Regions from separate parts of the Rhizobium sp. NLR10b genome, predicted to be linked through region 2. Evidence: riboswitches for the same ligand, from Rfam matches in the RefSeq annotation. Region 2 holds a riboswitch; each other region holds the start of a gene.
What was found. Region 2 has a riboswitch for thiamine pyrophosphate ahead of HJB91_RS31130 (HMP/thiamine-binding protein). Riboswitches for the same ligand answer to the same signal wherever they lie in the genome.
Positions count from the first base shown of each region.

Region 1: it holds a riboswitch for thiamine pyrophosphate, as region 2 does, so the genes downstream of both, thiM (hydroxyethylthiazole kinase) here and HJB91_RS31130 (HMP/thiamine-binding protein) in region 2, are expected to answer to the same signal.
Region 3: it holds a riboswitch for thiamine pyrophosphate, as region 2 does, so the genes downstream of both, thiC (phosphomethylpyrimidine synthase ThiC) here and HJB91_RS31130 (HMP/thiamine-binding protein) in region 2, are expected to answer to the same signal.

Region 1 covers NZ_JABDWV010000001.1:423,215-433,674, reverse strand. Annotated here, with positions in the region: gene HJB91_RS02025 (ABC transporter substrate-binding protein) at 1-617, opposite strand, end outside; gene HJB91_RS02020 (DUF1349 domain-containing protein) at 846-1,430, shown strand; TPP riboswitch at 1,559-1,655, shown strand; gene thiM (hydroxyethylthiazole kinase) at 1,706-2,509, shown strand; gene thiE (thiamine phosphate synthase) at 2,506-3,141, shown strand; gene thiD (bifunctional hydroxymethylpyrimidine kinase/phosphomethylpyrimidine kinase) at 3,138-3,947, shown strand; gene HJB91_RS02000 (GNAT family N-acetyltransferase) at 4,155-4,634, shown strand; gene HJB91_RS01995 (glycoside hydrolase family 3 N-terminal domain-containing protein) at 4,659-5,681, shown strand; gene HJB91_RS01990 (ABC transporter substrate-binding protein) at 5,725-7,371, shown strand; gene HJB91_RS01985 (ABC transporter permease) at 7,427-8,404, shown strand; gene HJB91_RS01980 (ABC transporter permease) at 8,406-9,284, shown strand; gene HJB91_RS01975 (ABC transporter ATP-binding protein) at 9,281-10,084, shown strand; gene HJB91_RS01970 (ABC transporter ATP-binding protein) at 10,081-10,460, shown strand, end outside.
Region 2 covers NZ_JABDWV010000006.1:15,000-25,459, forward strand. Annotated here, with positions in the region: gene fdhF (formate dehydrogenase subunit alpha) at 1-1,949, opposite strand, end outside; gene HJB91_RS10930 (NADH-quinone oxidoreductase subunit NuoF) at 2,016-3,572, opposite strand; gene HJB91_RS10935 (formate dehydrogenase subunit gamma) at 3,569-4,048, opposite strand; gene HJB91_RS10940 (LysR family transcriptional regulator) at 4,183-5,076, opposite strand; gene HJB91_RS10945 (helix-turn-helix transcriptional regulator) at 5,155-5,493, opposite strand; gene HJB91_RS10950 (SDR family NAD(P)-dependent oxidoreductase) at 5,597-6,367, opposite strand; gene soxR (redox-sensitive transcriptional activator SoxR) at 6,491-6,961, opposite strand; TPP riboswitch at 7,297-7,409, shown strand; partial or broken gene HJB91_RS31130 (HMP/thiamine-binding protein) at 7,400-7,516, shown strand; gene HJB91_RS10960 (ABC transporter permease) at 7,570-8,376, shown strand; gene HJB91_RS10965 (ABC transporter ATP-binding protein) at 8,373-9,185, shown strand; gene HJB91_RS10970 (ABC transporter substrate-binding protein) at 9,255-10,265, shown strand; partial or broken gene HJB91_RS10975 (acyltransferase family protein) at 10,353-10,460, shown strand, end outside.
Region 3 covers NZ_JABDWV010000016.1:2,350-12,809, forward strand. Annotated here, with positions in the region: gene thiC (phosphomethylpyrimidine synthase ThiC) at 1-1,600, opposite strand, end outside; TPP riboswitch at 1,695-1,826, opposite strand; gene HJB91_RS23905 (SPFH domain-containing protein) at 2,474-4,513, shown strand; gene HJB91_RS23910 (YciI family protein) at 4,561-4,869, opposite strand; gene HJB91_RS23915 (dioxygenase) at 4,866-5,714, opposite strand; gene HJB91_RS23920 (maleylacetate reductase) at 5,734-6,792, opposite strand; gene tsdA (gamma-resorcylate decarboxylase) at 6,794-7,774, opposite strand; gene HJB91_RS23930 (flavin-dependent monooxygenase) at 7,822-9,054, opposite strand; gene HJB91_RS23935 (flavin reductase family protein) at 9,065-9,604, opposite strand; gene HJB91_RS23940 (MarR family winged helix-turn-helix transcriptional regulator) at 9,809-10,261, shown strand; gene HJB91_RS23945 (aromatic acid/H+ symport family MFS transporter) at 10,443-10,460, shown strand, end outside.

The DNA of each region.
Region 1 (10,460 bases), on a different contig from region 2:
CGTGACTTATAGCCGTCGAAGCGGACGAGCTGGATATATTGGTCGGCCTTGCGCTCCTTCAGCATATAGGGGCCGGTGCCAATGAATTCCTTCATCGGTTCGTCCTGCTTTTCGGAAGGGATGATGATCGCCGCCGAATTGTTGAAGGCGAGCAACGAGGTCAGCGGCGCATAGGGCTGCTTCAGGGTGATGGTGACGGTCGAAGGATCGGTCGCGGCGATCTTGCCGATGAAGCCCGCCACCTGCTTGCCGCGCGAGGCGATCTTCGTCCAGCGGCCAAGCGAGGCGACAACATCCTCGGACGTCATGTCTGTATTGTCGTGGAACTTGATGCCGGTCCTCAGCTTGATCGTATAGGTTTTGCCGTCGGCGCTGATCTCCGGCAGGCTTTCGGCCAGCAGCGGCGTGACGTTCCAACTCTTGTCGAAGGTGTAGAGCGTTTCGAAAATATGCTGGGTGACGATGCCGACAAGATCAGCCGTCGACGACATCGGATCGAGCGTCGGCGGCTCGCCGATCGTCGCGACATTGATGACGCCGCCCTTTTCCTGGGCAAGCAGGGCGGACGGCAGGGCGACGAGCGCGGTACCGAGCAGGAATGCGACCAGTGTTTTCATGTGATGGCTCCCGTTTAGTTCCATTATTATGCAATTCATCTTTTTGTAACAGAATAAGAACTGGATCGATCCTGTCAAGCGCGGGCGACGGATTATGCAGCCGCGGATAGCGCGACGCCGAAAAAGCACCATCTTCATCTGCGGCTGTCTGCGCTGCATGAAAGCGGCATGATATGCCAAAGTCAGGTGGTCGCCTGCGGTCAGGCTTCAACAGAACGGGAGAACGGGATGAGCATCGATTTCAACAAAGGAAAGTGGCTGAACGAGCCGGCCAGCTGGCGCGCAGACGAAACCAGCCTCACCCTGACGACCGACGAGAAAACCGATTTTTGGTGCGAAACCTATTACGGCTTCACCCGCGACAACGGCCATTTCCTCGCTTTTCCCACCGGTGACAGCTTCACCGCCGAGATCCGCATCCAGGGCGAATTCCGCACCCTCTACGATCAGGCCGGCCTGATGGTGCGCCTCGACGAAACACGCTGGGTGAAGTCAGGCGTCGAATTCACCGACGGCGAAGCCTTCCTCAGCGCCGTCGTCACCGACGGCAGATCCGACTGGTCGGTGTCCCAGCCCTTCAAGGAACTCGAAGATTTCCACATCCGCGTCACCGTCGCAGGCGGCGCCATGCGCATCCAGGCCTCCCGCGACGGCAGCCGCTGGCCGCTGCTGCGGCTAGCGCCCTTCCCGGCTGCCGACCGCTATGAAGTCGGGCCGGCGGCCTGCACGCCGGAGCGCAGCGGGTTGAGGGTGCGGTTTTCGGAGTTTTCGATCGGGCCGGCGATTTCGACGGATCTTCACGATTTGAGTTAGCCGGATAGGATGCGATCGGGATTGCATTCCTGAGCAGCAACGTTCACGCCTAAAGCGCAGCCGCAAGGAGAGTACCGAACCCTCATTTTCGAGATGACATCCGCCCCGTTCTCTGCGAAAAAGAGCGCGATGAGAGACAGGGGCGCCCGTCGACAGACGGGCTGAGAAGCACCCTTCGAACCTGAACCGGATAATGCCGGCGGAGGGAGTCGCTCGGGGTCGCGGTTTCGCCCGCACGAATTGCCCCGTGCCCGCCCCCGCCTGAAAGGGGCGCCATGCAAAACAAGATCACGTCGGGAGCCATGCTGAAGGCGATGCGCGAAAAGCCGCCGCTCGTCCAGTGCATCACCAATTATGTCGCCATGAACATCGCGGCCAATGTTCTGCTTGCGTCGGGCGCCTCGCCCGCCATGGTGCACGCCGCTGAAGAAGCCGGCGAATTCGCCGGCATCGCGAATGCATTGACCATCAACATCGGCACGCTTTCGACGCAATGGATCGAAGGCATGCAGACGGCGGCGAGGGCCGCCAACGCAGCCGGCAAACCATGGGTCCTCGATCCGGTCGCGCATTACGCGACGGCCTTCCGCCGCGGAGCGGTCGCCGATCTCCTGGCGCTGAAGCCGACGATCATCCGCGGCAATGCTTCCGAGATCATCGCCCTTGCCGGCGGAGAGAGCCGCGGCCAGGGCGTCGACAGCCGCGACCCGGTCGAGCAGGCGGAAGGCTCGGCGCGGCGGCTCGCCGAGCGGCAGCGGGCGGTGGTCGCCGTCACCGGTGCGGCCGATTTCGTCACCGATGGTGAAAGAGCCGTGCGCATCAAAGGCGGATCGGTCCTGATGCCGCAGGTCACCGCACTCGGCTGCTCGCTCACCTGCCTGATCGGCGCCTTTGCCGCGACCGCCCCTGAGGATACGTTCGGGGCGACAGTTGCGGCCCTTGCGACCTTCTCCGTCGCGGGCGAGGATGCCGCCCTCGGGGCGGCCGGCCCCGGCTCCTTCGCTTGGCGTTTCCTCGATGCGCTGTCAGCCCTGGACGCCGAAACGCTCGATGCCCGGGCAAGGATTTCGGCCGTATGAAGGTTTTCGACCTTTCGCTCTATCTCGTCCTCGACCCCGAACTCTGCGCCGGGATCGGCATGGTCGAGACCGCGCGCCTTGCCGTTGCCGGCGGCGCCACGATGGTGCAACTGCGCGACAAACATGCGGGCACGACCAGAATGATCGAGACCGGCCGAGCCTTGAAACAAGCGCTTGCGGGAACCGGCGCCCTGCTCATCGTCAACGACGATGTCGAGGCGGCGATCGCCATAAGTGCCGACGGCCTGCATATCGGCCAGGAGGACATGGACGCGCGCACGGCACGGACGATGATCGGCCCCGGGATGATCCTCGGCCTCTCGGTCGAGACCGCGCCGCTTGCTAGCGCCGTCGATCCTGGTCTCGTCGATTATGCCGGCGTCGGACCGGTCTTTGCGACGCCGACCAAGGCCGACCACAAGCAGCCGATCGGCTTTGACGGTCTGGCAAGGCTGGTGAAGGCTTCGCCGGTGCCGTCAGTCGCCATCGGCGGCCTCAAGGCGAACCACGTGGCCGAGGTATTTGCCGCAGGCGCCAATGGGCTTGCCGTCGTCTCAGCCATCGCCGGCACGCCGGACCCCGAGGCGGCCACGCGCCGCATCGCCGCAGAAATCCGAAAGGTCCGCCCATGATCCGCAACGTTCTCTCCATCGCCGGCTCCGATCCCTCGGGCGGTGCCGGCATCCAGGCCGATCTCAAGGCCTTTTCCGCCCGCGGCGTCTACGGCATGGCGGTGCTGACCGCGCTGACGGCGCAGAACACGCAAGGGGTGAGCGGCGTGCATCTGGTGCCGCCGCAATTCGTCGCCGACCAGATCGATGCCGTCTTTGCCGATGTGCGCGTCGACGCCGTCAAGATCGGCATGATCGCCAATGCCGGCATCGCCGAGGCCGTTGCCGCAGCCCTCGCGCACCGGCGTGGCATCCCCGTCGTTCTCGACCCGGTGATGATCGCCAAGGGGGGCGCCGCCCTGCTCGCACCTGAAGCGGTCGACGTGCTGACCAGGCGGCTGCTGCCACTTGCCACGCTTCTCACCCCGAACCTGCCGGAAGCCGCCGCACTTCTGCACCAGCCGGTCGCGACAAACCGGGCCGAGATGGCCGCCCAGGCCGAGCGGCTGCGCGCCCTTGGTCCGGCCGCCGTGCTGGTCAAGGGCGGACACCTCGACGGTGACGAAAGCCCCGACGTGCTTGCCACTGCCGACGGCCTGCACTGGTTCGAGGCGCGACGCGTGCCGACCAAGAATACCCACGGCACCGGCTGCACGCTGTCCAGCGCGCTGGCCGCCGAACTCGCCAAAGGCGACTCGACGCCAGGGGCTGTTGCCACTGCCAAGGACTATCTCGCCGGCGCGGTCGCAGCCGCCGGAAAGCTCAGCGTCGGCTCCGGCCACGGTCCGGTGCAGCATTTCCACGCGCTCTGGCAAGAGGGCGAATAGGCGCTGGCATCGGCAAACAGATGCAAATGTAAAACGGCCCGGCTTGTTCCGGGCCGTTTTGCATTGGACCCATACCGCACGTCGAGGCCGCAACGAGAACAGTCGCGTCCAAGAAAATCCCTGTTGACAAGCCTTCTGAGATGGCCAAGTCTATGACATTAAAAGGGGATATATTCCGCAATAACGGAACATCCAGAGGAGAGACGGGTGCCGGACCTGCTTGTGAGCTTATATTCCACCAGGCTCGCCGAACTGAAAGAGCGGGCTGACGTCGTCGGCGCCTCCATCCGTCCGGCTCTTCCTGCGGAACTGCACCTCGTGGTCAACTGGGTTCGCGAACAATTCAGCGAGAATTGGGCGAGCGAGGTTTCGGTCGCTTTTTCCCGCCAGCCCGTCGCCTGCCTGATATCAGTCGAAGGCGGCAAGCTGCTTGGCTTTGCCTGCTACGACACCACGGCGCGTGGCTTCTTCGGCCCGACCGGCGTCGATTCCGGAGCACGCGGCAGGGGCATCGGCCTCGCGCTGTTTTCCGCCTGCCTTCAGACGATGAAGACGCTCGGCCATGCCTACGCCTTCATCGGCGATGCCGGCCCCGTCGACTTCTACGCCAGGACCGCAGGCGCCATCGTTATCCCCGCCCCCGACAAGGGCATTTACGAAGGCATGCTCAGAAGCGCGCCGAAATGACCATCTGATACCGGAGTTCCAGAATTGTCCTCGACCCCTCTTGCCCTTTTCGTCGGGCTTCCGAATCCCATCATATCGGATTATGAATTCGCGCTCTTTCGCGACACCAACCCGCTCGGCCTTTTCGTCGGGCGGCGCAATCAGCGCGAGCCGGAGCAGACGAGGCGGCTGATCGAGCGCTTTCGCGAAGCCGTCGGCCGCGACGATGCGCCTGTCTTCACCGACCAGGAAGGCGGGCGCGTCCAACACCTCGACGCCGGTCCCTGGCCGCTCTTCCGCAGCTTCGGCCAGTTCGCCGACCTGGCGCGGCGCGATCTCGATCTCGGCAAAAAGGCACTGCGCCTTTCCTCCCAGGCCATGGGCGCGATGATGACGGAACTCGGCCTTTCCAGCGGCTGCTCGCCCGTTCTCGACCTCGTCTTCGAGACGACGAGCGCGGTCATCGGCGCCCGCTCCTTCGGCCCCGATCCGGACTTCATCGCCGCCCTCGGCCGCGAGGTGGTCGACGGCCTGCTAGAGACCGGCAACATGCCCGTCATGAAGCACATTCCCGGCCATGGCCGCGCCACGCTCGACTCCCACAAGGAGCGTCCGGTGGTCGATGCCAGCCGCGAAACGCTCATCGCCACCGATTTCAAGCCGTTCGTCACGCTGAAGGATACGCCCTGGGCCATGGTCGCCCATGTCGTCTATTCGGCCTACGACGCGGAGCTGCCGGCTTCGATCTCGCCTGTTATGCACGACCTGATCCGCAAGGAGATGGGCTATGAGGGCGTGCTGATATCCGACTGCATCTTCATGCAGTCGCTCTCCGGCACCCTGCCGGAACGCGTCGCCCAAGTGCTCGACGCGGGCTTCGATATCGCCCTCCACAGCCACGGTGACGTCAGGGAAAGCGAAGCCGCAGCCAAGGCCGCCCGCCCGCTGACCGACGCCGCTCTCAAGCGCATCGCCGCCGGCAAGGCCCGCCTCGGCAATCTCAAGATCGATTATCGCGCCGCTCACCGGCAAGTCGAAGACATGTTTGCCAGCGTGCCGGCCGCCTGACCGGCACATCATTTTTCACGTATAAGAAGAAGGGGAATGGAACATGAAAAAATATCTTCTTGGGGCCGCAGCACTCACGCTGATTTCGGGATCCGCCATGGCGCAGACGGTGCTGACGGCGAATATCGAGCCGGCGACCACCTGGGTTCGCAACTTCAACCCGTTCAACCAGACCTCGGCGCGCCAGTCGACGCTCGACTTCATCTACGAGCCGCTCGTTATTTTCAATCGCTTCGACAGCAACAAGCCGGTCTACCGCCTAGCCGAAAGCTTCAAGCTCTCCGACGACCTGAAGAGCATAGAGTTCAAGCTGCGCCCCGACCTGAAATGGTCGGATGGCGAGCCGCTGACCGCAGCCGACGTCAAGTTCACCTATGACTATCTGAAGAAATTCCCCGCGCTCGATTTCGTCAGCATCTGGACCTTTGTCACCGACGTCCAAGCCGTCGACGGCCAGACGGTGCGCTTCACCCTCGCCAATCCGAGCTCGCTTGCCGCCGAGCAGATCTCGCAGCTGCCAATCGTTCCCGAACATGTCTGGAAGGACGTCGCCGATCCCGTCACCTTCGCCAACGAGACCCCGGTCGGCAGCGGCCCGCTGACGGAGGTGCCGCGCTTCACCGGCCAGACCTACGACCAGTGCCGCAACCCGAACTATTGGGACAACGCGCATCTGAAGATCGACTGCATGCGCTTTCCGCAGCTTGCCGACAACAATCAGATCCTGACGGCAACCGCCGACGGCACGCTCGACTGGGGCGTCTCCTTCATTCCCGACATCGACAATGTCTATGTCTCGAAGGACCCGGCGCATTTCCACTATTGGTATTCGCCGAGCAGCATGGTCGCCTTCCTGTTCAACTTGGAAACCGCAAACGAGAACAACAAGAAGGCCTTCAACGATGTGAAGTTCCGCCGCGCCGTCGGCATGGCGCTCGACCGCAAGACGATGATCGACGTCGCCGGCTACGGCTACCCGACGCTGAACGAAGACCCCGGCCTGATGGGTGAACTCTACAAGAGCTGGGCAGACCCTTCCATCAAGGCCGACTTCGGCAAATACGCGACCTATGACGCCGACGCGGCCAAGGCGCTGCTCGACGAGGCCGGCTACAAGGACAAGGATGGCGACGGCTTCCGCGACAATTCCGACGGCAGCAAGATCGCCTTCTCGATCATCGTCCCGAACTCCTGGACGGACTGGGTCGACACCGTCAACATCGCCGTCGAAGGCATGCAGGCGGTCGGCATCGATGCCAAGATCGAAACGCCTGAAGAAGCCGTCTGGACCGGCAACCTCATCAACGGCACCTTCGATGCGGCGATCAACAGCCTGCCGGCTTCGGCTTCGCCCTACTATCCCTACAAGCGCGCCTTCAGCGCTTCGGACAAAGGCAAGACCCGCTTCACCGCGCAGCGCTGGTTCAACCCGGATGTGGAGAAGCTCGTCACCGAGTTCACCCAGACCGCCGACCTCGCCAAACAGAAGGAAGCGATGAACAAGGCGCAGCGCATCGTCGCCGAAAACATGCCTGTCATTCCGGTCTTCAACAATCCGAACTGGTACCAGTACAACACCAAGCGTTTCACCGGCTGGTCGACCAAGGAAAATCCCTTCGTCAATCCGTCGATCTCGCGCACCAATCCGGCGCGCCTCTTGAACCTGCTCGCCTTGGAGCCGGTCAAGTAAGGCATTGATCTCGGGAGCGGCGCGTCAACGCCGCTCCGCTCACGACGGAGTCCCCATGGCTTTCCTGCTTCGCCGCCTCGTCTTCTACATGGCAGCCTTCATCGCGGCAGCGACGATCAATTTCTTCCTGCCCCGTCTGATGCCGGGCGATCCCGTGCAGATCATGTTTTCGAGCGCCGGCGCCGAATTGCCGCCGGAAAGCCTGCAGGCGCTGAAGCTGACCTTCGGCTTCGTCGACGGTCCGCTCTGGCAGCAATATCTCACCTATCTCGGCAGCATCTTCACCGGCGATCTCGGCCGCTCGATCAAGTATTTCCCGTTGCCGGTCACCTCGGTTCTCGGCCATGCCCTCGTCTGGACCGTCGGCCTGATGGGAACGGCGACGATCGTCAGCTTCGCGCTCGGCACCTTCCTCGGCATCCTCGCCGCCTGGCGGCGCGGCAGCAGGTTCGACGTCATCGTCTCCGTCGGCGCGATCTTCGCGACCTCGGTACCAGCCGTCGTCACCTCGCTGATCGTGCTCTTCATCTTCGGCTTCACGCTCGGCTGGTTCCCGAACGGCTATGCCGCCGACCCCTCGCTCGATCCGGCTTTCAGCCTGCAATATATCGGCAGCGTCGCCTATCACGGCATCCTGCCAATGGTGACCCTCTGCACCGTGCTGATCGGCGGCTTCACCGTCACCATGCGTAACAACATGATCAACCTGCTCGGCGAGGATTATATCGTCATGGCCCGCGCCAAGGGCCTTTCCGATCGGCATGTAATGCTCTGGTATGCGGCGCGCAACGCCCTGCTGCCGACCGTCTCCAGCCTTGCCATCGCGATCGGCACCATCCTCGGCGGCTCGCTGGTGACGGAGGTCGTCTACAACTATCCCGGCCTCGGCAACATTCTCTACCAGGCAATCCTCGCCCGCGATTATCCCGTCATCCAGGGCCAGCTCCTGATCATGACAGCAACCATGCTGATCGCCAATTTCATCGTCGACGTCAGCTATATCTCGCTCGACCCGCGGCTGAAGGGAGCGTGAGATGAAGAGCCTGCTGCGAAACCGCAAGGCGCTGATCGGCCTCGTCATCATCGCTCTCATCATCGCCGTCGCGATCGCGGCACCGCTGCTGACGCACTACGATCCGGCCGCCCGCACCGGCAGGCCGCACCAGCCGCCATCGCTCGACCATCTGCTCGGCACGACTCGCATCGGCCAGGACGTCTTCGCCCGCCTGCTCTACGGCGCCCGCACCTCGCTTGCCGTTGGCTTCGGCGCCGGGCTGCTGATCACGCTCGTTGGCACAGCGCTCGGCATCATCTCCGGTTATCGCGGCGGCAAGACGGACGAAATCATCAGCTTCTTCACCAACATGGTGCTCGTCGTTCCCAATCTGCCGCTGCTACTGGTGCTCGCAGCCTTCATCGGCCAAGCAAGCCCGCTCGTCATCGCCCTCATCCTCGGCGCCACTTCCTGGGCCTGGGGCGCACGCGTCACCCGTGCCGAAACGCTCTCGGTCAAACACAAGGATTTCGTCAAATCGGCCGAGATGATGGGCGAGCCGCAGTGGCGCATCATGACATTCGAGATCTTCCCCAACGTCATATCCATCGTCGGCATCAATTTCATCGGCAGCGTCATCTTCGCTATTATCACCGAAGCGACACTGGAATTCCTGGGGCTCGGCGATCCCAAAGCGATCTCCTGGGGCACGATGCTCTATAATGCGCAGAAGGCCTCCGCACTTTCGGTCGGCGCCTGGTGGGATATCCTCACCCCCTGCTTCGCGCTCGCCTTCCTCGGCATCGGCATGTCGCTCCTCAACTTCGCCGTCGACGAGATCGCCAATCCGCGTCTGCGCACTGGCAATCACCTGAAGCGCTGGTCGCTGCTCGTCCACTCCGGGGAGGGCCGCCTGTGACGCAGCCGCTGCTCTCGGTGAGGAACCTCACCATCGATTATATCGGCGAGGAGAAGGATTTCCGCGCCGTCGACGACGTCAGCTTCGACGTCACGCCGGGCCAAGTTTTCGGCCTCGCCGGCGAATCCGGCTGCGGCAAGAGCACCATCGCCTTCGCCATCAGCCGCCTGCACAGGCCGCCGGCGCTGATCCGCAAGGAGAGCCGCATCCTGCTCGACGGCCGCGACGTGCTCGGCCTCGACCGGCAGGCGCTTGCCGCCTTCCGCTGGCGCGAAGTCGCCATGGTCTTCCAGAGCGCCATGAATTCGCTGAACCCGGTGCTGCGCGTCGAGACGCAATTCTATGACGTGCTGCGCACGCATAAGAACATGAGCCGCGCGCAGGCCCGCGAGCGCACCGCCGAGATGCTGAAACTGGTCGACATCGCGCCGGACCGCATGCGCGACTACCCGCACCAGTTTTCCGGCGGCATGCGCCAGCGCATCGTCATTGCCATCTGCATGGCGCTCGATCCGAAACTGGTCGTCATGGACGAGCCGACGACGGCGCTCGACGTCGTCGTCCAGCGCGAGATCCTGCAGCGCATCAACGAACTGCGCCGCAGCTTCGGCTTCTCGGTGCTTTTCATCACCCATGATCTCGGGTTGATGGTGCAGTTCTGCGATCGCATCGGCATCATGCTCGGCGGCAGGCTCGTCGAGCAGAACGATGCCGGCGCGATCTACAAGACACCGCAGCACGCCTATACGAAAAAGCTCTGGGCTTCCTTCCCCTCGCTTCATGGAGGCGTGCTGCTATGAGCGAAACCATCCTCGTCCTGGACCAAGTGAGCAAAACCTTCGGCCACGGCGCATCCGCCGTCCATGCCGCCCGCTCGATCTCCTTTTCGCTGCATGCTGGCCGGGCACTGGCGCTCGTCGGCGAATCCGGCAGCGGCAAGACCACTTGCGCCCGCATGGCGATGCGCGAATATCAGCCGACAGCAGGACAGATCCTCTATAAGGGCCGCCCGGTCGAAGGCGCCGGGGCGGACGAGATCGCGCGCTACCGCAGATCCGTGCAGATGATTTTCCAGGACCCGTTCGCCTCGCTGAACCCGGCGCATACGATCGCCCACCATCTACAGCGGCCGCTGAAGCTGCACAGGCCGGATATCCGCCGCAGCGAGATCGATGC
Region 2 (10,460 bases):
ACGTACAGGCCCTTGAACGAGCCGTCGACCGCCGCATCCAGCATGTTCGGAATGCGCAGACCCGGCTCGTCGCTGAGCTTCACACCCCATAGCTTCTCGAAGATATCGCGCGTCGCATCGTCGGAAATATGCCGGTAGCCGGGCAACTCGTGCGGGAAAGAGCCCATGTCGCAGGAGCCCTGCACATTGTTCTGGCCGCGCAGCGGATTTACGCCCACGCCCGGGCGGCCGATATTGCCGGTCGCCATCGCCAGGTTGGCGATCGCAATCACCGTGGTCGAACCCTGGCTGTGTTCGGTGACACCGAGGCCGTAATAGATCGCACCATTGCCGCCCTTGGCATAGAGCCTTGCCGCACCGCGCAGGTCCGCCGCCGGAACGCCGGTGAAAGCCTCCGTCTGTTCGGGACTATGCTGCGGCTCAGCGACGAAAGCCGCCCAGTCCTCGAATTCCGACCAGTCGCAGCGCTCGCGGATGAATGCCTCGTCGTAGAGCCCTTCGGTGACGATCACATGTGCCAGCGCCGTCATCACTGCGACATTGGTGCCCGGCTTCAGCGGCAGGTGGTAGGAAGCCTCGACATGTGGCGACCGGACGATATCGGTGCGGCGCGGATCGATGACGATGAGCTTCGCCCCCTGGCGCAGCCGCTTCTTCAGCCGCGACCCGAACACCGGATGGCCGTCCGTCGGGTTGGCGCCGATGATGACGACGACATCGGATTGTTCGACACTGTCGAAATTCTGCGTGCCGGCCGAGGTCCCGAATGTCTGGCCGAGACCGTAGCCGGTCGGCGAGTGGCAGACGCGGGCGCAGGTATCGACATTGTTGTTGCCGAAACCGGCGCGGACCAGCTTCTGCACCAGATAGGTTTCCTCATTGGTGCAGCGCGAGGAGGTGATGCCGCCGATCGCGTCGCGGCCATACTGATATTGGATGCGGCGGAACTCCGACGCCACATGCGCGAAGGCCTCGTCCCAGCTCACCTCCCGCCAGGGATCGCTGACCTTTTCGCGGATCATCGGGTTGAGGATGCGGTCTTTGTGAGTGGAATAACCGTAGGCGAAGCGGCCCTTGACGCACGAATGCCCGCGATTGGCCTGTCCGTCCTTCCACGGCACCATCCGCACCAGTTCCTCGCCGCGCATCTCCGCCTTGAAGGAGCAGCCGACGCCGCAATAGGCGCAGGTGGTGACGGCCGAATGCTCCGGCTGGCCGATCTCTATCACCGATTTCTCCGTCAGCGTCGCCGTCGGACAGGCCTGGACGCAGGCGCCGCAGGAAACGCATTCGGAATCCATGAAATTCTCATGCATGCCGGGTGACACGCGGGAACCGAAACCGCGCCCCTCGATCGCCAGCGCGAAAGTGCCCTGCACTTCCTCGCAGGCGCGTACGCAGAGCGAACAGACGATGCATTTCGAGGGATCATAGGTGAAATAGGGATTGGACTCGTCCTTCGGCATCCATTTCAGATTGATGTCGCCGTTGCTGCGCGCCTTGACGTGATTGTCGCCCTCATAGCCGTAGCGCACGTCGCGCAGGCCGACAGCGCCGGCCATATCCTGCAACTGGCAATCGCCATTGGCAGCGCAGGTGAGACAGTCGAGCGGATGATCGGAAATATAAAGCTCCATCACGCCGCGGCGGATATCCTTCAATCGTCCCGTCTGCGTGTGCACCACCATGTTTGCCGCCACCGGCGTCGTGCAGGAGGCTGGCGTGCCGGCGCGGCCCTCGATCTCGACGAGACAGAGCCGGCAGGAGCCGAAGGCATCGACCATGTCAGTAGCGCAGAGCTTCGGCACCTCGATACCGGCTTCCATCGATGCGCGCATGATGGAGGTGCCCTCCGGCACGCTGATCTGCTGCCCATCAATGGTGAGCCTCACCATGGTTTCGGATTTCGAAGCGGGAGTGCCGTAGTCGATTTCATGGATGAGAGACATGGTCGGCCTCCTGTACGGAAATGGAATTGAGCAAGTCACGGCATGCGACTGTAGCTTGGAAGATCATCACTCAGCCGCCTCCACGACCGGCGCCGGCGCGAAATCTTCCGGGAAATGCGTCATGGCGCTCACCACGGGATAGGGCGTGAAACCGCCGAGCGCACAGAGCGACCCGAATTTCATGGTATTGCAGAGATCGCCAAGCAGCACCCGGTTCTTCTCCGGCTCGATGCCGCGCGCGATTTTGTCGACCGTCTCGACGCCGCGGGTCGAACCGATGCGGCAGGGCGTGCATTTGCCGCAGCTTTCGACGGCACAGAATTCCATGGCGAAACGCGCCTGCTTCAGCATATCGGCCGTGTCGTCGAAGACAACGACGCCGGCGTGGCCGATGAGCCCGTCCTTGGCGGCGAAGGTTTCGTAGTCGAAAGGCGTATCGAACAGAGCCCGCGGGAAATAGGCGCCCAATGGTCCGCCGACCTGCACGGCCTTGACCGGTCGGCCGGTCCTCGTGCCGCCGCCGATCCTGTCGACGATCTCGCCGAGCGAAAGACCGAAGGCGGTCTCATAGAGGCCGCCATATCTGACATTGCCGGCGATCTGCAGCGGAATGGTGCCGCGCGAGCGGCCCATACCGAAATCGCGGTAGAAGGCGGCCCCCTTCTCCAGGATGACAGGCACCGAGGCAAGTGAGATCACATTGTTGATGACGGTCGGACAGTCGAACAAGCCCTTATGCGCCGGCAGCGGCGGCTTGGCGCGCACGATGCCGCGCTTGCCTTCCAGACTGTTCAAGAGAGCCGTTTCCTCACCGCAGACATAGGCGCCGGCGCCGGTGCGCACCTCGATATCGAAGGCGCGACCCGAACCAAGCACTGACGGCCCGAGAATGCCGGCCTGCCGGGCAATGCCGATGGCCTCGCTCATCACGGCGATCGCATGCGGATATTCCGAACGGGTATAGACGAACCCCTTCGTGGCGCCGGTCGCAAGCCCTGCAATCGCCATGCCCTCGATCAGCACGAAGGGATCGCCCTCCATGATCATCCTGTCGGCGAAGGTGCCGCTATCACCTTCGTCGGCGTTGCAGACGATATATTTGCGTTCGCCGCTGGCATCGAGAACCGTCTTCCACTTGATGCCCGTGGGAAAACCGGCACCGCCGCGTCCGCGCAGGCCGGAATCCGTGACTTCCTTGACGATTTCGACAGGCGTCATCAAAACGGCGCGGCGAAGGCCGGCAAGGCCGCCATGCGCCTCATAATCGCCAAGCGAAAGCGGGTCGGTGATGCCACAGCGGGCGAAGGTCAGGCGGGTCTGTTCCTTCAGGAAGGGGAGGTCTTCAACCCCCCCGAGACAGAGCGGGTGGCCGCCGCCGTTCATCATTCCGGCGTCAAACAGAGCAGGCACATCCCTTGCCTTCACCGGCCCGTAGCCGATGCGCCTGCCGGCGGCCTCGACCTCGACCAGCGGTTCCAGCCAGAACATTCCGCGCGAGCCGTTGCGCACGATCTCTGCATCGAAGCCGCGGGCGGCGATCTCCTGGGCAATCGCCTTTGCCACCTTTTCGGCCCCGAGCGCCAGCGCAGCGGCATCGCGCGGAACATAGATCTTGACTGTCATCGACGTGCCTCCGCAACGAGTTCCGCCACCAGCTGATCGTCGAGCCGGCCATAAACCTCGCCGTCGAGCATCGCCGACGGGGCGCAGGCACAAAGGCCGAGACAGTAGACCGGCTCCAGCGTCACGGCGCCGTCGAGCGTCGTCTGATGAAAATCGATGCCCAGCAGCGCCTTGACGCGTTCAGCCAACGCATCGCCGCCCGTCGACTGACAGGCCTCGGCGCGACAGAGCTTCAGCACGTGGCGGCCGGCGGGATGGTCGCGATAATCGTGATAGAATGTCATCACCCCGTGCACTTCGGCGCGCGAGAGGTTCAATTCCTCCGCAATCACAGGCAGGGCTTCCTGCGGCACATAACCGAATTCTCGCTGAACCTCGTGCAGAATGGGAAGCAGCGGTCCCTCAAGGAAGCGCAGGTCGGCGACGATGGTCCGTGTACGCGCTGCGATATCGCCTCCGGCGATATGAATGGTCATCAGGCAGCCCTCCCGGCGGCTTGCTCGTTTCGGGATGGCAGGCCTCCCCAGCCGAGCGCCATCGTGCAGACAACATCTCAGGGAAGCCGATGACGATCAATAAAGCTATCTCGTGGAATGATAGGTTTTTTCTATCAAAGCTCCTCATCCCGCACGAGCACTCTCGCTTCGTGCAATAGGGCCGAAACGAGCGGGGTGAAGGGCTCGCGATAAGGCGCGACAAGACCGACCAGATGATGCGCCTCAGGCTCGACGATCGGAATCATCCGGATTTCCACGGGAAAACCAAAGGATTTCGCGACGTTGCGCGGCATGATGCTCGCCCAGCGACCGGTCCTGACATGCGAGAACAGCACGATCATCGAATTGGATTCGAGCGTCGGATGCACCGTGGCGCCGGCTTCCGTCAGATGCCGGTTGATGATGCGGCGGTTCTGCATGTCAGCTGTCAATAGACAAAGCCGAAGATCGCCGACTTCCCGCCAAGTCACGTTGTCGCGATCGGAAAGCGGGCTGCCTGCGGCCGTGATCAGATTGTAGCGCTCGGCATAGAGGGGCACGGTCGTAACGCGGCCAAGCGGTTCATTTTCTAGGTAGGTGATGCCGGCCTCGATTTCGAGATTTTCCAGCATGCTCAGCACCTGCAGCGAGTTCCGCGAGACGATCGAGAAGGTCACTCCGGGATGTCGTTCCTGAAAGGGCGTAGTGATGCGCGAAAGCATGGCGAGCGCGGTCGGAATGGCAGCGAGGCGGATGTGGCCGGAAAGACCACGGCGGGCGGCGCGCATTTCCTCGCGCATGGTGCGGGCGTCGCCGACGATGCGCCGCGCCCATTCAAGCACCCGCTGCCCCTCCGGCGTCAGCCCTTGAAAACGCGAGCCGCGCTGCACCAGCATGACACCAAGCTGGTCTTCAAGCTGCCGGATGGCGGCCGAAAGTGTCGGTTGCGAGATCCCGCACTCCTCGGCGGCGCGGCCGAAATGCTTTTCGTTGGCAAGGGCGATGAAAAATTCCAGCTTGTCGATCATCCGGTCTCCCGATCCGGCGCGAAATCATCCGGATCAGCCTATCTTCGACGCAGCAACCGTGCTCCGCAAGGGCGGGTGCTAATTGTTTTCTGCAGGAAAAAGATCGAACAGCGATTCGAGGAAGGCAAGCACGCTCGTATTGCCGATACGGTAATAGACGAGCCTGCCCTGACGGCGCGTATTGACAAGGCCTTCGAGCCTCAAACGCGCGAGCTGCTGCGAGACCATCGCCTGCTGAATGCCGAGGATATTTTCGATTTCACCCACCGTCCGCTCCTCGGTCGCGAGTATGCAAAGAATTAGAAGTCGGGTCTGGTGCGCCAGCGCCTTCAGCAGATCGCTCGCCTCACGAGCGTTTCCAGCGAGTTTGTGCAATTCCTGACCGGACATTCCCGGCTCGGGCTTGGGCAATGGCATTCGACATCTCGGAAGGGAAGCGAAAAGGCAGATCAGCCCAATAGCATATTCGCACACGCGAATTTGCCAAAAGTGATCAAATGTCAAAAAAGGTCTAACTAAATCAGCAGATAAGCTGGCCGCCATTGATCTCGAGGACCTGGCCGGTAATGTATCCGGAGAGGGAGGGTGCCGCCAGGAACAGATAGGCCGGAGCGCAATCCTCCGCTGTGCCCAGCCGCTGCAAGGGAATAGACTTTCTCGTCTGCTCCAGCTTTTCGCGGGAAGAATAGCGCTCATGGAAATCCGTCTCGATCGTTCCGGGCGAGACACAATTGACGCGGATGCCATCCGGCGCAAGCTCGCGGGCAAGCGCCTTGGAATAGGTTGAAATGAAGGCTTTCGAGGCGGAATAGATCGAAGAACCGGGGCTGCCGCCGGTCAGCGCGGAAATTGAAACGGTGTTGACGATGGCAGCGCCTTCCGCCGCCTTCAATGCCGGTAGCAACGCACGCGTCAGCGCCACCACCGACGTCTGGTTCAAACGCACGATCGCCTCATAATCTGCGTCGGTCAGTGTGGCAGCCGGAAAACGGCCGAGCATGGTGCCGGCGTTATTGACGAGCACATGCACCTTGTCGAAGAAGGCGAGCGCATTTTCGGCAAATTGCGCAGCGCCGCCAACGGCGGTGAAATCGGCGTGCAGCAACAGCGCCCGTCTTTCGGATTCAGCCGTCAGCAGAAAATCCGGCAGCTCGCGTCCCGGTTTGCGCCCGATATGGACGATCACCTTTGCGCCGCAGTCCAAGAACTGCCGGGCCACTTCGAGGCCGATGCCCCGCCCGGCGCCGGTCACGATGACATTGCGATTCTCGAATAGTCTCGGATGGAACACGAAGCCGTCCTCCTCGCGGACAATGCCGCCTGTTGCGCCATTCGCCCTTAACATATGAGCGCGCCGGCCGAAAGAAAGGCGGCATCATCTTTCCGCCAGAGGCTAGAGCTTTTCCCTGAAAGCTCATATGTCGATTTCGGTCTCCAGCAGCCGTGCGCCTGGCCCCTCCTCGCCGAGCCGATCGAAGGGATTGCGCAACGGACAGCTTTCGATCGACAGGCAGCCGCAGCCGATGCAGCCGGTCAGGCGGTCTCGCAGCAGGCTCAGCCGCCTGATTCGCGCGTCGAGTTCATCCTTCCAGCGCGCCGACAGCGTCTGCCAGTCGGCAACCGTCGGCGTGCGTCCCTGCGGCAGGGAGGCAAATGCCGTCTGGATTTCCGAAAGCGGTATGCCAACACGTTGCGCCACCTTGATGATGCCGAGCCGGCGAAGCACATCGCGTCCGTATCGCCGCTGATTGCCGCGCGTGCGGATACTCGAAATCAGCCCCTTGGCTTCGTAGAAATGCAGTGCCGAGACGGCAAGACCACTGCGTTGCGCCACTTCGCCGACTGTCAGAAGCCTGCCGAGCGGCGTCGCAGAAATCCTATTCATCGCCCATTGACCTCAATATTAGTTGAGGTTTTATAACCCCTGCTCCCCCGGCCGTAAAGCGCGAGGGCGCAGGAAGGAGCGACAGCGAGATCATCCGGTCGATACGAAGCTGAAATGATGGCATCGGCGCTTGTCCGCCCTGGTACCGATCGCCCCTGCCGATATAGCCGCCCGAGAGGCGAGCGCTCGGGTTCCGTTCCCGGCAGGTACGGAACCTCGGAAAACACCCGGACAGGACCTCGTCCGGGTGTTTTTTCATCTGCGCCCCGTCCCGGCCGGCCGGACGGGTTTGTAATTTTGCGGTTGCGGCAACAAAACCCCGATGATAGTTTTCGCCGAATGACAGGGGAGCTCTGTATCGCCGGGGCTGAGATGCGAGGCGCAAGCCTCCGGACCCTTCTAAGCTGATCTGGGTAATGCCAGCGGAGCGAGGTCCAAATGTGTTCCGGCGCGCAAGTGTCACTCTACCCGACGTCCGGCAATTCCGCCGGCATCCCTCTCGATGCCGTCAAGGCAACCGCCCCCAATCGCGGTAGGCTGCGCATCGAGACCGATGTCCTCGACAGGTTTGCGCTAACGGCCAGACGAAAGCCTGAAATCGAACGCCGATGACATCGCCACGACCATCGGATTCGCGCCTTGCGACGCTCTGTCTCGCCGTGTACCGGGCAATGCCCGCCTTGCTCGCAGGCTTTGCCTTTCTGGCGGCATGGGAACTCTATGTGGATCTTTCCGGCATCAAACCGTCCATTCTGCCGGCGCCTTCGCGTATTCTTATCCAGGGCTGGCTGAACCGAGAGGGGCTGATATCAAACACCTGGCCGACGCTCGGCGCGACACTCGGCGGCTTCGCCCTGTCGCTCGCCTTCGCCTTCGCCTCTTCGATCCTGATGGATTTCATGCCCTTCATGCGTCGGGCACTGCTGCCGATCTTCATCGCCAGCCAGACTCTGCCGCTGGTGGCGATCGCACCCCTCGTCGTTCTCTGGTTCGGTTTCGGCCTTTTGCCGAAGATATTGCTGGTGGCGCTCGTCACTTTCTTTCCGCTGCTCGTTGCCCTGCTTCAGGGTTATGAGGCGACCGATCGCGACATCGCCGAGCTCTTGAATTCGATGAAGGCGAGTCGCTGGCGCATTTTCCGCCTGGCGCGGCTTCCCTCGTCGCTGCCCTATTTCTTCGCCGGCCTTCGAATCTCGATCACCTATGCCGTCGTCGGCGCGATCTTTGCCGAATATGCCGGCGCTGCAAGCGGCCTCGGCATTTATATCCTCAACGCCAAGAACAATTTCCGTCCCGATCTCGTGCTCGCCGCCGTGATCGTCAGCGCTGTGTTGACGCTCTGCCTCTTCGCGCTGACGGTGGTTATCCAGCGTTTCGTCATGCCCTGGCAGCCATCCAAGGAACGGCGCCGATGACCGGTCAGATGCTTGAGCTGCGCAACATCTCGAAGTCCTTCGACGGCATGAAGGTCCTGGACGACATTTCGCTCGCGGTCGCAAACGGCGAGTTCGTCTCGATCGTTGGCCCATCCGGCTCGGGAAAATCGACCGTGCTGAGACTGCTGACTCAGGCGCTGCGGCCGGATTCCGGCAACATGCTTTTCAACGGTGCGGCGCTGGAACAGACGCCGCATTCCTTTGCCTTCATGCCGCAACGCGATGCGCTGATGCCCTGGCGCCGGATCATCGACAATGCCGTGCTCGGCCTGGAAGTGAGGGGCATGAATCGGCGGGCCGCCCGCGCCGCTGTCGCGCCCCTCTTCGAGCGGTTTGGCCTGGCCGGCTTCGAGCATCACTACCCCGCCTCTCTTTCCGGCGGCATGCGCCAGCGTGCTGCACTGCTGCGCACCGTCATCCAGAAGCAGGACATGCTGCTGCTCGACGAGCCCTTCGGCGCGCTCGATGCGCTGACTCGCATCCAGATCCAGGAGTGGCTGCAAGACATGTGGACCGAACATCGCTGGACGGCGCTGCTGATCACCCACGATGTTCGCGAGGCCGTTTTCCTCTCCGACCGGATCTACGTGCTGTCTGCCCGCCCGGCCCGCGTCATCCGCGAATTCCGCGTTTCCCTGCCCCGCCCGAGAAGCATCGCTGATCTCGGTTCGCCCGCGGCCCAGGCAATCGAGACTGAAATCCTGCAAACCCTGCTTCATCCGCAAGAACAGGATGATTTCAGGCCGGTCGGCCTGCAATCTGAATCCTGTTCCAATTTAAAGAGTTAGAGCACGATGTCGTCCGAAAACCGCTCACACTTTTCGGGATCCTGCTCTAATAGACCTGAGGAGGTCACCATGCTGCTTCTCACCCGTCGACAGACGATCCTCGCCGCTATCGCAACAAGCCTCGCCGGCCGCGCCGCCTTCGCTCAATCGGCGCCCGCAAAGGTTCGTATCGCGCTCGACTGGACGCCCAACACCAACCACATCGGCATCTATGTCGCCAAGGCGAAAGGCTTCTACACGGCCGCCGGCCTCGATGTTGAGATTCTGCCCTTTACCGACACCAGCGCCGGCACGCTGGTGTCGAACGGGGTCGCCGACTTCGGCATCAGCAGCGAGATCGAGGCTCTCACGCAGCGCGCTGGCGGCGGTGACGTGAAGATGGTCTACGGCGTCGTCCAGACGGAAACCGCACGCCTGATCTTCAAGGGCGGGCGCGACGACATCAAGAGTCCCAGAGATCTCGACGGCAAGACCTATGGCGGCTTCGGCGGCACCTGGGAAAGCGCGCTGGTCTCAGCGATGATCCGCAATGACGGCGGCAAGGGCGACGTCAAGACCGTCACCCTTGGCACCTCCGCCTATGAGGCGCTGGACAATGGCTCGATTGACTTCACGCTGGAGATCTACACCTGGGAAGGCATCGCCGCCGAGCTGGAGAAGCGGAAGATCAGCCGCTTCCACTATTCCGATTACGGCATTCCCGACGAGCAGACGACGGTCATCGTTTCCAGCGACGCCTATCTCTCGGCCAGTCGAGAACACGCCCGCGCCTTCATCCAGGCCACACGTCAAGGCTATGTCTACTCCATCGACCATCCCGACGAAGCCTGCGAACTGCTGATATCGGGAAGCAACGGCGCACTGATGAACACGGAACTGGTAAAGGCTTCCCAGAAGGCATTGATCGAAGGCCATTTCCTGAGATCCGAGGCCGGCGTGATCGGCACCCTTGACCCGGCAAAGGCCGATGCCATCGGCGGCTTCCTGCTTGAGAACGGCATCCTGGTTGATGCGAATGGCGTCGTGCTCAGGGAGAAGCCGGACTTTTCCACCTATTACACCAACGAACTCCTCGGCTGATCCCGACCCGCCCTTGCCGACGCGGCCTTCCGCGGCAATGCTTTGAGCTTGGGCGGTTTGAGCCGAATCGAGCGGGGCGGGAACGACATGCGAGCACAGGACAAACTGGTCGGAGCCGACTTTCTGCGCGCGATGGCGTGCTTGTTGGTGCTCGCGCATCATCTCGCGCTCCGGCTGGATATGCGCAGAATTCCG
Region 3 (10,460 bases), on a different contig from region 2:
GCGAGAGGTTGAACTGGTCTTCCCAGCGAAATTCGAAGCGCGCCCGCGACAGTGCATCGTCACGGATGCGGGCGGCCGGATGGCCCTTGGCAAGGTCGGCGGCATGCGCGGCAATCTTGTAGGTGATGACACCGGTCTTGACGTCGCTGCGGTCGGGCAGGCCCAGATGCTCCTTCGGCGTGACGTAGCAGAGCATCGCCGTTCCGAACCAGCCGATCATTGCGGCTCCGATGCCGGAGGTGATGTGATCGTAGCCGGGGGCGATATCGGTCGTCAGCGGTCCGAGCGTATAGAAGGGAGCCTCGCCGCAGACCTTGAGCTGCTTGTCCATATTCTCCTTGATCTTGTGCATCGGCACGTGGCCGGGGCCTTCGATCATCACCTGGCAATCCCTGGCCCAGGCGATCTTGGTCAGTTCGCCGAGGGTTTCGAGCTCGGCAAATTGCGCGGCGTCGTTGGCATCGGCGATCGAGCCGGGGCGAAGACCATCTCCAAGCGAGAAGGATACGTCATAGGCGCGGCAGATGTCGCAGATTTCCTCGAAATGCTCATAGAGGAAGCTCTCCTTGTGGTGATGCAGACACCACTTGGCCATGATCGAACCGCCGCGTGAGACGATGCCGGTGACACGATTGACGGTGAGCGGGATATAGGCAAGCCGCACGCCCGCATGAATGGTGAAATAATCGACCCCCTGCTCGGCCTGTTCAATCAGCGTATCGCGATAGACTTCCCACGTGAGATCCTCGGCTATGCCGTTCACCTTTTCCAGCGCCTGGTAGAGCGGCACCGTTCCGATCGGAACCGGCGAATTGCGGATGATCCATTCCCGGATGTTGTGAATGTTGCGGCCGGTGGAAAGGTCCATGACCGTGTCGGCACCCCAGCGGATTGCCCAGACCATCTTCTCCACCTCTTCCGCCATCGACGAGGTAACGGCCGAGTTGCCGATATTGGCGTTGATCTTCACCAGGAAATTCCGGCCGATGATCATCGGTTCGGCCTCCGGATGGTTGATGTTGGCTGGAATGATCGCCCGGCCGGCTGCCACTTCCTGCCGCACGAATTCGGCCGTCACGAAATCGGGAACGTCAGCGCCAAAGCTCTCGCCGTCGCGAGCGAGCGCCTCCTTCGTGGCCTGCCGGCCAAGGTTTTCGCGGATGGCGATGAACTCCATTTCCGGCGTGACGATGCCGGCACGCGCATAGGCGAGCTGGGTGACGGCGCGGCCGGCCTTTGCCTTCAGCGGCGTGCTGCGAAGGGGGAATTCCGGCGTCAGCCGTTCGCCTGTGGCAAAACCATTGTCTTCAGGCTTCACCACACGGCCTTCATAGGCTTCGACGTCGCCCCGCGCCCTGATCCAGCTCTCGCGCAAACGCGGGAGCCCGGCGTCGATCGAGACCGTATGTGTCGGGTCGGTATAGGGGCCGGAGGAGTCATAGACCGTTACCGGCGGTTCGCCCGAGGTCGGGTGAAGGCTGATTTCGCGCATCGGCACGCGCAGATCCGGATAGAGCGTTCCGGGCTTGGCGATCTTGGTCGAGCCCGGAAGCGGGCCGGTGGTGACGACCGGAGTAAGCTTGGGTGCAACAATATTCATGGGTGAGGCTCCAAGGTTTGACGTTTGGAGACCCAGTTCCAGAGTTGGAATGATGAAAAGACGCCTCAAGCAACAAAGCGAAATCCGCCCGACAGCCGCAGCGTCCGCACCGTCCCTACGCCAGTATGAACTGGATCAGGTTCAACGGGTCACTGCGCCACAACAGGCAAAGCCGTATTGTTCAGCAGAATCTCAGCCCCTTGCCGGGACACCCCTGGTGAATGCTCGGCATCAAAGACCGGAGTGGCCCTGATGTCAAGCCGACCCTCACGCGTTCTCATCCGCCGGCTTTGAGTCCGCGGCAGACATCATTCCGCGTCCTCACGCGAGCTACGGCTCTCGCCAAAGGACTACCGTCAGCCGATCTCGGAAACTTGCGGCTTAGATAAGCGGGGATCGGTGTATCGACCCGACTGTACAAGAAATGCGCCACACCAACAGCAGACAAGACGTGGATAGCGAGCGTGCCTGACCTTGCAGAGGGCCTGCCAACGCAATTTTCCAGACCCCGGCTCAACGGCCCGGTATGTAAGTCAAGCGGCAATATTTATTCAGCTGAATTGAATGTTCGAAATAGCAAAATCACTGGAAGTACTTATCCGATTTCAGCATTGAACATCTTTACACCGATAGCTGTTGTCCTTACTTCCTCTATCGTTATGTCTAGCAAGGCAACACCGATGTGAGACCACTCACGACGCGCCGTCCCCCAGCGGGACTCGCGGTCATTCTCCCTGACAATCAGCAGCCTTAAGCGTTCGACAGGTTCTTAGCGCGTCGCGCAAAAAGGCGCGCCATTTCCCCGTCATATCAACCAACGCCAACCGGGCGGTCATCGGGTGGACGAACCCGTGCGCCTATGCGAGAGAAAAGATGGAAACCCTCCAATACCTTAGCCCGATGGGATGGAAGGCGATCGAAATCGCTGTCACCCTCATCATACTGGCCATGCTGTTCCGGTGGAGCGGAGTAATCCGCTATATCCCCAACGACAGGCTCGGCATCCTCGAAAAGCTGTGGAGCTTTCGCGGCTCCGTCGACAATGGCTTCATCGCGCTCTATGGCGAGGCCGGCTTTCAGCCGGATGTCGTGCGCGGCGGTCTGCATTTCTTCATGCCGTTCCAGTATTCGATGCATCGCGCCAACCTCGTGACCATTCCGCAGGGCCAGATCGGCTATGTCTTCGCCCGTGACGGCGAGCCGTTGCCGCCGACCCAGACGCTGGCCTCGAATATCGATGCCGATGATTTTCAGGATGTGCGCAGCTTTCTCACCAAGGGCGGCCAGAAGGGGCCGCAACGCAAGATCCTGCGCGAAGGCACATATGCCATCAATCTCGCGCAGTTCATCGTGTTGACCGCGCAATCAACTTATGCAGTCAACCTGAACGCGTCGGAACAAAGACTGTTTTCCGACATGTCCACTTTGATCACTGAGCGGAATGGCTTCGAGCCCGTCCTCATCCACGACGCCGAGGACCTGATCGGGATCGTCACCATCCATGACGGTCCGGCGCTGCCGGATGGCGAGATCATCGCGCCGACCGTTGCCAACAACCCGAAGGATCCGAACTTCCACAATAATTTCCAGGATCCGGAGAAGTTTCTCAATGCCGGCGGTTATCGCGGCCGGCAATTGCAGGTGCTTGCCGACGGCAGCTATTTCCTCAACCGCATCTTCGCGACCGTCGAACTGGTGGAAAAGACGATCATCGACGTCGGCACGGTGGGTGTCGTCGTCTCCTATACCGGCCGGCGAAGCGCGGATATTTCAGGTCAGTCTTATCGCCACGGCGAACTGGTCGAGACGGGCGCACGCGGTGTCTGGTCGACGCCGCTTCTGCCGGGCAAATATGCGTTCAACACCTATGCCGGCAATATCATCATCGTGCCGACCACAAACTTCGTGCTCAAATGGACGAAGGAACAGTTCGGCGAGCACCGGCTGGACGAAAACCTTTCAGAAGTGTCGCTGATCACCAGGGATGCGTTCGAACCGGTGCTGCCACTCTCGGTCGTCGTGCATATCGACTATATGAAGGCGCCGCTCGTCGTGCAGCGTTTCGGGGACATCAAACGGCTGGTCGAACAGACACTCGATCCGATGGTCTCGGCCTACTTCAAGAATATCGCTCAGACCAAGACCTTGATCGAACTGCTGCAGGAACGCAGCGAAATCCAGCGCAGATCCGGTGACGAAATGCGGGAGAAGTTTTCGTCGTATAGCCTCGAGCTGCAGGAGGTGCTGATCGGTACGCCTCGCGCCAGTAATGGCCAGAACAGCATCGAGCAGATCCTCATCCAGCTGCGCGAACGCCAGATCGCCGTCGAGAAGGTCGAGACTTATAAGTTGCAGGAAGCGGCGGCGATCCAGGAGCGCACATTGCGCGAGAAAGAAGCACTGGCCGAACAGCAGGCCAAGATCACGACGTCGGCGCTCACCATCGAGATCAGCGAGAACGAAGGCAAGGCGCAGCTCGCCCGCACCCGCCAGCAGGCCGAAACCATTCAGGTCACCGCCAAGGCAGAGGCCGAGAAGGTGCGCCTGGCCGGCCTCGGCGAAGCCGACCGGATCAAGGCGATCGCACTTGCAGATGCCGAGCGTATCAAGGCGACCGGCCTTGCCGATGCCCAGAAGGTACGCGCCGTCGGTCTGGCGGAAGCCGAGGCGACCGAGAAGAAGGTCGCGGCCTTCGGCGGTCCGGACTATCAGCTCCACTCGCAGGTGCTGATGCGCTTTGCCGAAGCGATCGAAAACGGCAAGCTGCCGCTCGTGCCGCAGATCCAGGTCGCCGGTGCCGGCGGCGACAAGGGCGGCGCCAACGGCCTGGTGGAAATGATGCTGTCGATGCTGGTCGCCGATCGGCTTGGACGACAGGGTGCCCCGGCTGTGGTGCCAGCGCCGGCCGAATAACATTGATTGTGGATGGGCCGGTCATGCCGGCCCATTTTTCTTCCTGCCTAAAACGCCGGTCGGAAACTCTCGCGCAGAATTCCGAAAGTGGGCCGCCATTCGAATAGATCGACGCTCGTGTAGACGCCGGAGCCAACGAAGGGATCTCCCGCGCTGAACGCCTCGAACTCGGCCAGCGTTTCGACTTCCGCAATTACGACGGCGGTAGAAGCCCTGCCCTCGGCCGGCGGTGCAGACGGGCCGGAAAGCATGATGCGGATCGTCGCGCCGCGCAGATAGGCCTTGTGTTCCTCGATCAATCGGGAACGTTCGGCCGCCTTGCCGGGGTCGCATACGGCATAGCGGACAACGATCATTGTTTATTCCAGATCGGCGTCAGCACGAAATCGAAATCGGAGCGCCAGACCGTCGGACGATCGATACGCTCGAAAGGCGCGACCAGGCTGTTTTTGACACCAAACACCGTATCGGATTCCAGATAGGGATCGTTGCCGACAAAAGTGTGGGTTACGAGCTTCTGATAACCTGGAGCCGTGATCAGGTAATGGGTATGGGCGGGACGGTAGGGATGGCGACCGAGCGAGGCCAGCATCTGGCCGACCGGACCGTCATCCGGGATCGGATAGGAGACCGGCTTGATGCCGACGAAGCTATAGGCGCCATCTGCACCGGTGATGAAAATGCCCCGGTTGTTCCATTTCGGCTGGATATCCGGCTGCTGGACGTCGTAGAAGCCATCGGCATTATCCGACCATACGTCGATCCGGGCTCCCTCGATCGGATGACCATCGAGATCCAGCACTCGCCCGATGAAGAGGCAAGTCTCACCCTTGCCGTCGAGCGAGATGTTTTCGCCCATCTGGCGGACGGGCGCCCCTTCGATGTGAAACGGTCCAAACACGGTATTTTCCGTGGCGCCCGGCGGACGCCGGTTGTTGATCGCATCCACCAGCATCGAGAAACCCAGCGTATCGCTGAGCAGGATGAATTCCTGTCGCTGGTCATGACAGCGATGACCGGTGCGGGTCAGGAAGCCTATGGCCAGCTCCCATTCCTCCTGGGTCAGGCTTATATCCTTGGCAAAGGCATGCAAATGCTTGACAAGCGACGCCATGACTTCGGCCAGACGTGGATTGATGTCCGGCCCCATCCGCGAATTGACGGCTTCCGCGGATCTCTCTTCGCTGAAATATTCAGGCACCTGGCCTCCTCCTAATGCGTTAACGCGGCCGTGCGCCCTCCCAGGCGCTCTGCAGCAAAGCCCGGATCACTTTTCCTTCGATCGGGCGCGGGTTCCAGTAGGGATTCCCAGCGGCAAGTTCTGCCGCATGATCCAGATCGGCTTCCTTCATACCCAGATCCCGCAGCGCCATCGGGGCACCGATCGAAGCGGCAAAATCATAAAGACCGCTGCCCAGCGAGCCGCCGAAAAGATCGGCAGCGGGCTTGAGCGCATCCGTTGCGGCTGCGGCGTTGTAGGCAGCGGAATGGGGCAGAATGACCGCATGGGTTTCTGCATGCGGCAGATCGAAGCTGCCGCCCAGCGTATGGCAAAGCTTGTGATGCAGGGCCATTCCAACGGCTCCGAGCACCGTGCCGCACAGCCAGGAGCCGTAAAGCGCTTCGCTTCGGGGTTCGATGTCCCTCGGGGCATTGACGATTTGCGGCAAAGCCTGCTTCAGCGCGCGCAAGCCCTCGACCGCCATCATCGACGAAATGGGATTGCGATCCTGCGCATAGAGCCCTTCGACCGCATGCGCCATGGCATTGAGCCCGCTGCTGACGCTGATGTTGACCGGCAATCCCAATGTCAATTCAGGATCGTAGATCACCACCTCAGGCAGGATGCCGGGGCCGCGGACCGTGGTCTTCTGTCCGTTCTCCGTCTGGCCGAGGATCGGTGTAACCTCCGATCCAGCATAGGTCGTCGCCACCACGATCTGTGGTGCGTCGTTGCGATAGGCGATGGCCTTGCCGAGACCGATCGTCGATCCACCGCCGATCGCGACCACGCAATCGGCACCGGCCTTCTCGTATGCCGCGATCGCGCGCTCGGTCACATCGACCGGCGTGTGCATGACAGCACCGTCGAATAGTCCCGCCGCAAGCGGGCCGAGGGAAGCAGCGATGCGCTGAGCGTCGGCTTTCTGGTGCGGGGTCGAAAGGATCAGGGCGCGCTTGCCGCCCTGCCCTGTAATCGCCTCGGCGAGGCGACTCACCGAGCCGCTCCCGAAGATGACCTGGGCTGCGCTGACCGTGTATCTGAAAGGTGCGACCATGTTATCGATCGAGCTTGAACAGTGAAACTGCATTGGTGCGACCGATTTTCAGACGGTCGGCTTCGGAGATGGTGGCGCTGTCGAACCAGTTTGCAGCGTGGTCGACGTTTTCGAATGGCCAGTCTGTCGAAAACAGAATTCTGTCCGCGCCGATTTCCAGCATAGCATCGATCAGCGATTGCGTGCGGAAATTCCCCGACGTCGTAATGTAGAAATTCTCGTTGAAATAATCGGCAATCCGGCGTTTGGCCGGATAGTTCTTTTCCACCCTGACCCACGCATTCCGGTGGTCGATGCGCCACATCATGTACGGCAGTCCCTCGCCCATATGACCGACGATGATCCGCAAAGCCGGGTGCTCGTCAAACAGGCCGGATCCCATCAGGCGCAGCGCATGCACAGCGGTCTCCTGCGCGAACGCCCATGTCGGACCCATCAGCCAGGAATGGCCGGCATAGATCCGGCTGTCCTGCGGCAGCGGGTTGCGCGGGTGCAGATAGAAAGGAATGTTGAGTTTTTCGACTTCGGCCCAGAACGGACGGTATTGCGGCAGATCGTAGTAGAGCGGCGTTGTTCCGTCGCCTTCCTGCGAGAAGCCGTTGACCAATGCGCCGACGAAACCCATCGTCGTCACGCAGCGCTGCAATTCCTGCGCAGCGGCATCCGGATCCTGCAGCGGCAAAGCTGCAAATCCCAGGAAACGGTTCGGGTTTTTAGCGCATTGCTCGGCCAGAAAGTCGTTGGCGCGTCGGGAAATCTCCAGGGCCTTGGCCTTGTCCGGGATCGCTTGCACGGCTGGTGCGTTCAGCGACAGGATCATTTTCTCGATGCCGTGAGCATCCATCAGCCGCAGACGCTTGTCCTGGATATCCAGAAGACGGGCGGACAGTTCCGTCCAGTAGTCGCCCGGCACGAATCCGGCCGAATCCTGCAGCGTCTCGGGAATGGCGAAATGTTCTTCAAGCGCGATCTTGCCTTGCACGATATGCTCTCTTTCCTGTCTTCAATCGAAATAATGAGGATGGCGGATCAGAATTGTCCCTTGGGCGGAAGACCGAGCAGTTGCTGGCCGACCATGGTTCCGACGGCATCCCAGTTCATGGAAATGTGGCGCCCGACGGCATTTGCATCGCGCCATGCCCGCTGCACGGGATTGGACATCTGGAGGCCGAGGCCGCCGGTCGATGCATTGAGTGCTTCGACGGCCCGAAGCGCCAGGCTGACCGCAAAAGACTGGCTGCGGCGGGCAAGAATCCGATCTTCCTCGGTGATCTCGCCGGTGCCATCCGCGCGGGCCTGGGCCAGTTGCTGCGCCCTGGCAATATCGCGCAGAATGATTTCGCGGGCAGCATCCACGGATGCGGAGGCTTCCGCCACGCGGAGCTGGATCGTCGGAAATTCGGCGATCTTGTTGTTGCCGCCGGCAACCGCACCCCGTGTCACCCTGGTGCCGATGTGGTCGATATAGCTATCCAATGCGCCCTTCGCCGCACCGACGGCCGCGCTGCCGAGGCAGAACGGAATTCCCATAAGGAGCGGCATGTTGAAAAGGCCGACACCCTTATAGAAGCGCCCGCCCGGCGTTCTGCCTGAGGTCGCGTCCGGAAAGCTCAGTATGCGATATTGTGGAACGAAGACATCCTTGAGGATCAGGCTTTTTGAGCCGGTACCCGCAAGGCCGACCACATCCCAGGTCTCGGCAATGGTATAATCGCTGGCGGGAACCAGAAGGAACGCCGGCATAGGACGCTCCTCCTCGCCGTTTGGTGGAATGATCGCCGCACAGAGGGCCCACTGGGCATTTTCGCATCCGCTCGCAAAGGCCCAATCGCCGGATATACGGAAACCGCCCTCGACGCGTTCAGCCATTCGGACCGGCGCGTAGGAACCGCAGAGCAGCGCATCCGGATTGCTGCCCCACACGTCCTGCTGGACCCTTTCCTCGAACATGGCGAGGAGCCATTGATGTGCGGAAAGGAGGCCGGCGACCCAGCCGGTGGAGGCACAGGCCGCCGACAGTACGATATTTGCATCGACAAGCTCGGCAAACGATCCTTCGTTGCCGCCGAAACGGGCGGGCTTGACGATATCGAAATAGCCGGCGGAGCGCAGCAGATCGATATTGCGCGCCGGCACGCGACCGGATTTTTCGGTGTCGCGGGCGCCGGCACGGATTTCGTCCAGCACCGAGGCGATGCGATCTGCAAGACATGCGTTCTCGACCCGCGTTGCGGCGGGAAACAGGGCAGCTGTATTGTTCATGGAACGACCTTCAGTTCTGGGATGTGGGAAGCGCGTGCTGTGGTGCGCAATATTTCGAGTTTTCGTACATCAGCGGGATCGTGTCTTGGGAAAGGCGTGTATCCACCACCTGCCCGATGAAGATCGTGTGCGTCCCGTAGGGAACCGCACCCATGCGGCGGCAGACAACCGAGGCATGAGCGGAATCAAGCACCATCATGCCGCGCTCATGGCGAACCCAATCGGCAGCCTCGAACCGACGTTCAGGCGCAATCTTGCCGCTGAAACCTTCCGACAGGGCGACCTGCCTGTCGGTCAGAATGCTGACTGCAAATTCCGGCACCTCAAGCAGCATGCCATGCAGGTAGGTACGATTGTTCAGGCAGATGAGGAGAGATGGCGGATCCATCGAAAGTGATGTGACGGCAGTTGCCGTCATTCCATGGTCCGTACCGTTGCGGCAGGCGGAAATGATCGTCACTGTCGCCGGGAAACGGCGCATGGTCGATCGAAACGCATCGCTGATCGGTGCAGGGGCCGGCACTATGCCGAGAGCAGCAGTGGCAGACATGATTTCCTCCCGTGTTTCCCGCTGCCAAATTATTGCATCTGCAACTGTTGTCAACGCAAATCTATAAGTCAGGCGGGAAAAATGTTTGATCTACCCCGCCATTGTCGGCGGCTGAAAGCCAATCATGTTGTCATCCCGGTCATTTAGGTGCATGTCGGAGAGAACGTTCAGCAAGCGCCCCGAATCCCGCCAGCAGACAGAGATATGTACAAACTTACCGATTCCGTTCCGTATCTTCTCAATCGCGCCGGCGTGCGGATAGCCGAGGTGTTCGCGCAGAGAATTGCCGAAGATGATCTCAGCGTGGCGATGTACAGGGTTCTGGCGATGCTCAAGGAGCGCCGGGAAAGCACCCTGGGGGATCTCGCCGACGTCGTATCTGTCGAGATTTCGACGCTTTCGCGCCTGGTCGGCACGCTGGCCAAGCGCAAGCTGGTGTCGAGAACACGTCCGGAAGACAATGGCCGGATCGTCATCGTCAGGCTGACCCCGCAGGGCGAGGCGCTGACGGAAAGGCTCATGCCGCTTGCCGTGGAGCTTGAAAGCACCGCGGTTCAGGGCATGTCGGCCGAGGAAGTCGCAGCCCTGAAGAATGCGCTGCGCCGCATGCACAGCAACCTGCCGGCAATATCCGCAAAGGGAAAAGTTGCCGGCTGAGAAGTTTGCAGTTGCAAATATTTTATTCGCAAGTATTTAATGGCGTGTCATCGTTGTCTTGACATCGCCCGCTCGCGGGTGAGTCTGGCGCTGGGAGGAACCTCGCCGGCAATGATCCAGGAGGATTTGTACATGGATCGGTGCGGGCCTGCCGCTGGCAGGAGCGTGCTTCCTGTACTCAATGTATGGGGAGGGAAAA